One region of the Variovorax sp. GW821-FHT09B01 genome, then DNA from elsewhere that is predicted to be linked to it. Evidence: riboswitches for the same ligand, from Rfam matches in the RefSeq annotation. Region 1 holds a riboswitch; the other holds the start of a gene.
What was found. A riboswitch is a leader RNA that binds a small molecule or an ion and turns the genes downstream of it on or off. The one in region 1 is predicted to bind manganese.
Positions count from the first base shown of each region.

Region 2: it holds a riboswitch for manganese, as region 1 does, so the genes downstream of both, AC07RV_RS15365 (TMEM165/GDT1 family protein) here and AC07RV_RS01945 (TMEM165/GDT1 family protein) in region 1, are expected to answer to the same signal.

Region 1 covers NZ_JBWKPQ010000001.1:448,941-452,936, forward strand. Annotated here, with positions in the region: gene AC07RV_RS01940 (DUF8696 domain-containing protein) at 1-955, shown strand, start outside; yybP-ykoY riboswitch at 1,046-1,216, shown strand; gene AC07RV_RS01945 (TMEM165/GDT1 family protein) at 1,227-1,799, shown strand; gene AC07RV_RS01950 (tripartite tricarboxylate transporter substrate-binding protein) at 1,818-2,807, opposite strand; gene AC07RV_RS01955 (alpha/beta hydrolase family protein) at 2,884-3,996, opposite strand, start outside.
Region 2 covers NZ_JBWKPQ010000004.1:181,248-185,243, forward strand. Annotated here, with positions in the region: gene AC07RV_RS15355 (SDR family oxidoreductase) at 1-691, shown strand, start outside; gene rbp (RNA-binding regulator) at 763-1,296, opposite strand; yybP-ykoY riboswitch at 1,563-1,670, shown strand; gene AC07RV_RS15365 (TMEM165/GDT1 family protein) at 1,761-2,324, shown strand; gene metX (homoserine O-succinyltransferase MetX) at 2,481-3,641, shown strand; gene metW (methionine biosynthesis protein MetW) at 3,638-3,996, shown strand, end outside.

The DNA.
Region 1 (3,996 bases):
CAGCGGCAGCGTGACGAGCAGCGCCGCCACGTTGACGGTCAAGCCCTGGGTCGCCACCGTGCTGGCGACGACGGGCGTGAGCTACAGCAGCCCCTATCAGCTCGCACTCGATGCGAGCGGCGCGAAGCTCTACGTGGCCATGGGCGGCAATGGCTCGGTCTATCGGATCGACACCGCCAGCGGCAGCGGTGCCGAGGTGACGCCGGGGACGACGATGAATGCGCCGGTCGGCCTGGCACTGGCGGCCGACGGCACCCTCTACGTGAGCGACCAGCATCGCATCAGCAAGATCGCGCCCAACGCCACGACCGCCAGCACCTGGGTCGGCGGCAGCGCGAGCGGATACGCCGACAGCCCGGCCACCGCGATGTTCAACAACCCCACCGGCATCGCGCTCGACAGCGCGGGCAACCTGTTCGTGGCGGACACGGAGAACAAGCGCGTGCGCAAGGTCGCGGCCGACGGCACCACGAGCACGCTCGCGGGCGACGGCACGCAGGCCTACCTCGACGGCGTCGGCACGGCCGCCCAGTTCGCGCGCCCGCAGGGCCTGGCGCTCAGCCGCGACGGCAAGACGCTCTACGACACCGACACCGACAGTCCCTGCCTGCGCAAGATCGACGTGGCCAGCGCCACCGTGAGCACGCTGCTGGGCGATTGCGCGAACGGCAACGCGGGCGCGGGCGTGGTCGACGGAACGGTGGCCACGCCGGCCAAGCTCGGCTATTCGTACGGCGTGGCGGTGGATGGGCACGACAACGTGTTCCTGACCCACGCCTGGGATGGCGTGGCGCGCGTGGTCACGCCCGCGGGCGAGATCAGCACCCTGCAGGACGGCACCGGCGCGCCGATCGCCTTCAACTTCCCGATCGGCGTGGCGGTGGCCGCCGACGGCACCGTCTACGTGGGCGCGAACCACGGCAACCAGATCCTCAAGCTCACGCTCGCGCCCTGAGCGCGCATGCCCGGTAATGCAACTCGCTCTCGACACGGGGACATTCGTCGAAAAGACGAGGGCGATTCGACGCTCGCCCCTAAGATCGCGGCCTCAGTCATTGGGGAGTAGCTGACCTGCGCAACGCAGGAGCCCGCGTCAACACACTTGGCCTTCGGCCATGGCGCGAGCAGCTTTAGAGCCTGGCAAGACCTTTGACCACGTCACCTCGGTATGGGCCGGGAAGTGGCGTGGTCTTCGCGTCGCTGGCCCAGGGAGTTCTCTTTTCATCATGGAAGCCTTACTCGTATCCACGGGCGTGGTCGCGCTCGGGGAAATGGGCGACAAGACCCAACTGCTCGCGATCATCCTGGCCGCGACCTTTCGCAAACCCTGGCAGATCGTCGCGGGCATCTTCACCGCCACCGTCGTCAACCACGCGGCCGCGGGCGCGCTCGGCGGCTGGGTGGCCCAGGCCATGGGGCCGAACATCCTGCGCTGGGTGATCGGCGCCTCGTTCCTGGCCATGGCCGCGTGGATGCTGATCCCCGACAAGATCGACGACGACGCCGCGAAGACCAAGAGCCGCTTCGGCGCCTTCGGCACCACGGTCATCACCTTCTTCCTCGCGGAGATGGGCGACAAGACGCAGATCGCGACCGTGGCGCTGGCCGCGCGCTATCCCGACGTGGTGCAGGTCGTGATCGGCACCACGCTGGGCATGATGCTGGCCGACGCGCCCGCGGTCTTCCTCGGCGAGAAGATCGCGGCCAAGGTCTCGATGCGGCTGGTGCACGGCGTGGCCGCCGTCATCTTCGGCGTGCTGGGGCTGCTGACACTGTTCAACGTCGGCAACCTGTTCTGAGCCCCGGCGGGCGGCCGCCTACTTGGCGGCGCCCGCCGTGCCCAGGCCCAGCTTGTCGATCACGGCCTTCTCGGTCTTCATGGTGCGCACCGCGTACTGCTTGTAGGCCGCGCTGTCCATGTAGAAGGTCTCCATGTCGAACTTGGCGAGAGACTCCTGGTAGTTGGGCATCTCCATCGCCTTCTTGAAGGCGTCGTGCAGGATCGCGACCACCTTCGGGTTCGCGCCCTTGGGCAGCACCAGGCCGAAGGGCGAGGCCTGCACCATGTCGATGCCCGACTCCTTGAGCGTGGGCGCGTTCGGATACTTCTTCGAGCGCTGCTCGCCCCAGGTCGACAGCAGCCGCAGCTTGCCCTGGTCGACATAGGGGCCCCAGCCCGGCGTGTCGGCGACCGACATCACGTGGCCGCCGAGCACCGCCTGCAGCGATTCGGAGTTGCCCTTGTAGGGCACGTGATTGAACTCCACGCCGGCCTGGATCGCGATCGCTTCCATCGTCAGGTGCAGCGTGGTGAGCGCACCCGGCGTGCCGTAGCTCAGGCGGCCCGGGTTGGCCTTGGCATAGGCGAGGTACTCGCGCATCGACTTGATCGGCGAATCGGCGGGCACCACCAGGCCGAAGGAATAGCCGGCGAGGCCGATCACGTAGCTCAGGTCGTTGGCCGGGTCCCAGTTGAGCTTGGTGGTGTAGGGCAGGCGGAACACCGGCAGCGGCACCTGCGCGAGCGTGTAGCCGTCGGGCGCGGTGGCCTGCATGGTCTGCGCGGGCAGCACGCCGCCCGCGCCGGGCTTGTTCTCGATGATCACCGGCTGGCCGAGGATCTTCGAGGCGTTCTCGGCCAGCACGCGGAAGGGCACGTCGGTCGAGCCGCCGGCGGTGAAGCCGATCAGCACGCGGATCGGCCGCACCGGAAAGGCATCGGACTGCGCGAAGGCGGGAGCGGCGGCGAGGCCGGCGGCCAGCAGCAGGGCGTGCAGCGCACGGCGGGTGAGGGTGGGTTGTTTCATGGCGGGACGTGCGAACGAAGAAAACGGGAAGGGCGGTGCGGCCGCCCCGCGAACGGGACGGGCCGCACCGGCGCCGTCAGGGCGCGGGGCAACCGCCGCGGCTGGCCGAGGAGAACTTGCAGCCGTAGTCGGCGCGCGCCACGGTCGCGGCATCGAGCACCTCGTCGCCGGCCGGCTTCACGCCGTTCTGCTCCCAGTTCGTCATCGCGTCGAAGGCCTGGGTCTGCTCCTCGGTCGTGAAGTCGCAGTGGCTGATGCCGCGGATCGCGCGCTGCACGAGCCACTTCGAGGTGCCCAGCGCATCGGCGCGGCGCTTGTAGATCTGCTCCATGCTGAACGGCACGTAGACGTCGCCCAGCGTGTGGATGGTCACCACCGGCACGTCGATGCGCGCATTGGACTTGGGGAACCAGCGCAGGCCGTCGCGCCGCAGCCGGTTGGCCTCGGGGTCGGCATGCAGCCGGTAGGCACCCTGGTTGAAGGTGACTTCCTCCGGGCTTTGCGCCGGGTCGTTGTCGAGCTGGTAGACGAAGCCGGTGGTGTCGTAGCCGTCGCGGTTGAGGATGCCGTTGATGGTGCCGTCGCGGCCGAAGGTGCCCCACACGGTGGCGTTCATGCTGCCCGCGAAGCCGGCATCGAACATCGGGCGCTCGCCGCCCGTGAGGTTCTTGACGATGGCCTTGTACTTCTCGCCCTGCGCGGTCGTCGCGCTCGGGAATCTCGTGAACAGCGCGGCGCGCACCGTGGGCAGCAGGTCGTTCCAGTTGCTCACGGGCCAGCCGTTGACGGGCAGGCCCGCCAGCTGCTGCGCGGCGATCTGCGAGGCGCCGAAGTAGTTGTAGAGCTCGGTGTCGCCGAGCACGCCGCACATCGGCACCGCGCCGGCATAGCGCACCTTGTGGTTGGCCGTCTCCGTCGCCTCGGCGTCGACCGCGGCCGCGGCCACGTGGCCGCCCAGCGACTGGCCGACGATGTAGGTCTTGCGCGGTGCATCGAGCGTGCGACCGTTCTGCGAGGCGATGCGCTGGAAGGCCAGCGCGAGCGCGTTGGTGTCCTCGACGCCGGCGCGCACGTCGTAGTAGTTCTTGGTGTAGCTCGACGCGGCCCAGGCATAGCCCTGGCCGATCAGGTGCGCGCGGATGGTGGGATCGCTGACGCTCACCACCGGGCCCGTGCCGCCGTAGCCGTG
Region 2 (3,996 bases), on a different contig from region 1:
GGCGCTGGTCGCGCGCCGCACCGGCGAGATCGAAGCCTGGGCCAACGCGCGCGGGCTCGACCGCGGCCGCTACCTGATCTACAGCGCCGACGTCGCGCGCACCGACAGCATCGTGGCCGCCGGCGCCGCCTGCATCGAACGCCAGGGCGTGCCCGACGTGGTGATCGCCAATGCCGGCATCAGCGTGGGCATCGACACGGCGGAGCGCGAGGACCTCGACGTGCTGACGCAGACCTTCGCTACCAACAACGTCGGGCTGGCCGCCACCTTCCATCCTTTCGTGCGCGCGATGGTGCAGCGCGGCAGCGGGCGGCTGGTCGGCATCGCGAGCGTCGCGGCCATCCGCGGACTGCCGGGACACGGCGCCTACTGCGCGAGCAAGGCCGGCGTGGTCGCCTACTGCGAAAGCCTGCGCGGCGAGCTGCACGGCAGCGGCGTCAAGGTCGTGACCCTGCTGCCAGGCTACATCGACACCCCGCTCACGCAGGGCAACCGCTACGGCATGCCGTTCCTGATGAAGCCCGAGGCCTTCGCCGACCGCGCGCTGGGCGCGATCGAGAGCGGTGCCAGCTACCGCGTGATTCCCTGGCAGATGGGCGTGATCGCCAAGATCATGCGCATGCTGCCCAATGCGCTGCTCGACCGCGCCGTGCAGGGACGCGGGCGGAAGAAGCGGCGCGGCGAAGGCTGAACCCGAGGCCGTACCGGCTGCGGCAACGAAAAAGGCTCCCGAAGGAGCCTTTTGTCTTTTTGGGAAAGCGATCAGTAGCCGCTGTTGCCGCCGCCACCGTAGCCGCCGCGACCACCGCCGCCGCCGCCACGCGGGCCGGCGCCGTAGGGGCTGCGGAAACCGCCATCGCCACCACCGCCGCCGCCACCACTGCGGCCACCGCCGCCGTAGCCACCACCGCCGCCGCTGCGACCGCCGCCACCACCACCGCCGTAGCCGCCACCACCGCCGCCGCCGTAGCCACCGCCACCACCGCCGCCATAACCACCACCACCGCCGCCGTAGCCGCCGCCACCACCGCTGCGCGGGGGACGTGCTTCCATCGGGCGGGCTTCGTTGACGACCACGCTGCGGCCGCCCAGGGGTTGGCCGTTCATGCCGTTGATGGCGGCCTGTGCTTCCGCTTCACTGCCCATCTCGACGAAGCCGAAGCCCTTCGAGCGGCCGGTATCGCGTTCCATCATGACCTTGGCGCTGGTCACAGCACCGAACTGACCGAATGCCTGCTCCAGATCACCGTCGCGCACCGAGTAAGGCAGGTTGCCGACGTACAGTTTGTTGCCCATCAAGGGACTCCTATAAACACATCAAGAAAAGCGATGGAGTCCCGATTAGCATCACTCAAACGAGAGCCGCCGAGTCGCGCGAAACTGTCCGATCACCCAGTGCCTCCAACCCGAAATGAAAAGGGAGGCTCGTGCATTATGGGTGAAATACAAGAAATGCAAGCAGGAATTTGCTTCTTGCGGTAGCACAGTTTTGGGCTCTTGGAGTTAGCGCACGCTTACTAACCAGGCCCCGAACTGGGCCTATGACACTTAAGGGTTAGAATTCGCCCGTCATTGGGGAGTAGCCGCCTTCCGTCTACGAGAAGGGCCCGCGTCAACAGACTTGTCCTGCCCCACACAGGACATGGCGCGGGCAGTGAAGAACAACACCTGGCGAGACCATTGACCGTGCAACTTCGGGAAATTTGGCCGAAGGTGTTGCACGGTCAATTGCGTCCCTTCGGCCAAGGAACCGTTTTTTCATGGAAGCTTTTCTCGTCGCGACCGGCGTCGTCGCGCTCGCCGAAATGGGCGACAAGACCCAGTTGCTCGCCCTTCTGCTGGCAGCCCGTTTCAGAAAACCCTGGCCGATCGTGGCGGGCATCTTCGCCGCCACCGTCATCAACCACGCGCTCGCGGGCGCGGTCGGCAACTGGATCACCCACTGGCTCGGCCCCGACATCCTGCGCTGGATCCTCGGCGGCTCCTTCATCGCGATGGCGATCTGGATGCTGATCCCCGACAAGCTCGACGACGACGATGCCCCGCGCTCCTCGCACTTCGGCGTCTTCGGCACCACGGTGGTCGCCTTCTTCCTCGCCGAGATGGGCGACAAGACGCAGATCGCCACCGTGATGCTCGCGGCGCGCTTCACCGAGGCCTATTTCTGGGTCGTGGTCGGCACCACCTTCGGGATGATGCTGGCCAACGCGCCGGTGGTCTGGCTCGGCGATCGCATCGTCAAGCGGGTGCCGATCAAGCTCGTGCACTCGATCTCGGCCGTCATCTTCCTGGTGCTGGGCGTGGTCGCGCTGATCGGCTGGTAGCGCCGCCGTCCAAAGCCCGGGGCCCGCCGTCCCGGGCCCGCGGCGATATACTGCCGCTCGCGCCGATTTGCTCCAGCTTGCGGGCGCTTGATAAATACAGCTAAAGACGGATGCCGTGACCCGGCTCGTTTTTGGCGAGGCCGGGTTTTTCATTTCATGTCCTCGTTGGTCGTCACTCCCCAGTCGATGCAGTTCGCGGGCCCGCTGGCCCTGCGCAGCGGCGCGACCATCGGCAGCTACACGCTCGCCTACGAAACCTACGGCACGCTCAACGCGCAGCGCAGCAATGCGGTGCTCGTGTGCCACGCCCTCAACGCCTCGCACCACGTCGCGGGCGTCTACGAGGGCCAGGCCCGCTCCGCGGGCTGGTGGGACAACATGGTCGGGCCCGGCAAGCCGCTGGACACCGACCGCTTCTTCGTCATCGGCGTCAACAACCTCGGCTCCTGCTTCGGCTCCACCGGGCCGATGCACGTGAACCCCGCGACCGGCCGCGTCTACGGCGCCGACTTCCCGGTGGTCACGGTCGAGGACTGGGTCGACGCCCAGGCCGCGCTGCTCGACGCGCTCGGCATCCGCACGCTCGCGGCGGTGATGGGCGGCAGCCTCGGCGGCATGCAGGCGCTGTCGTGGACGCTGCAGTACCCCGAGCGCGTGCGCCACGCGGTGGTGGTCGCCAGCGCGCCCAACCTCACGGCCGAGAACATCGCCTTCAACGAGGTGGCGCGCCGCGCCATCGTGACCGACCCCGACTTCCACGGCGGCCACTTCTACGAGCACGGCGTGATCCCCAAGCGCGGCCTGCGCATCGCCCGCATGATCGGCCACATCACCTACCTCAGCGACGACGTCATGAACGCGAAGTTCGGGCGCCTGCTGCGCAACGCGGTCGAGGGCGAGGCGGCCCGCGACGACGCGGCCTACCGCTATTCCACGCAGGAGATCGAGTTCCAGATCGAGAGCTACCTGCGCTACCAGGGCGACAAGTTCAGCGAGTACTTCGACGCCAACACCTACCTGCTCATCACGCGCGCGCTCGACTACTTCGACCCCGCGCGCGAGCACGGCGGCAACCTCACGGCCGCGTTCGCGCGCGCCAGCGCCAAGTTCCTGCTCGTGAGCTTCAAGACCGACTGGCGCTTCTCGCCCGCGCGCAGCCGCGAGCTGGTGAAGGCGCTGCTCGACAACCGCCGCAACGTGAGCTACGCCGAGATCGACGCCCCGCACGGCCATGACGCCTTCCTGCTCGACGACGTGCGCTACATGGGCGTGGTGCGTTCCTACTTCGAGCGCGTGGCCCAGGAGATCGCATCGTGAGCGACAACGACATCCAGCGTCACATCGCCGCGCTCGTGCCCGAGGGCTCGCGCGTGCTCGACCTCGGCTGCGGCGACGGCGCCCTGCTCGCGCTGCTGCAGCGAGAACGCGGCTGCACCGGCTACGGCGTCGAGATCGCAGACGGCAACGTGCTGCAGTGCATCCGCCGCGGCGTCGACGTGATCCAGCTCAACCTCGACGAAGGCCTGGCGATGTTCGACGACGCCACCTTCGACGTGGTGCTGCAGATCGACACCCTGCAGCACCTGCGCAATGCCGAGGTGATGCTGCGCGAGACCGCGCGCGTGGGCCGCTTCGGCATCGTGGCCTTCCCCAATTTCGCGCACTGGCCCAA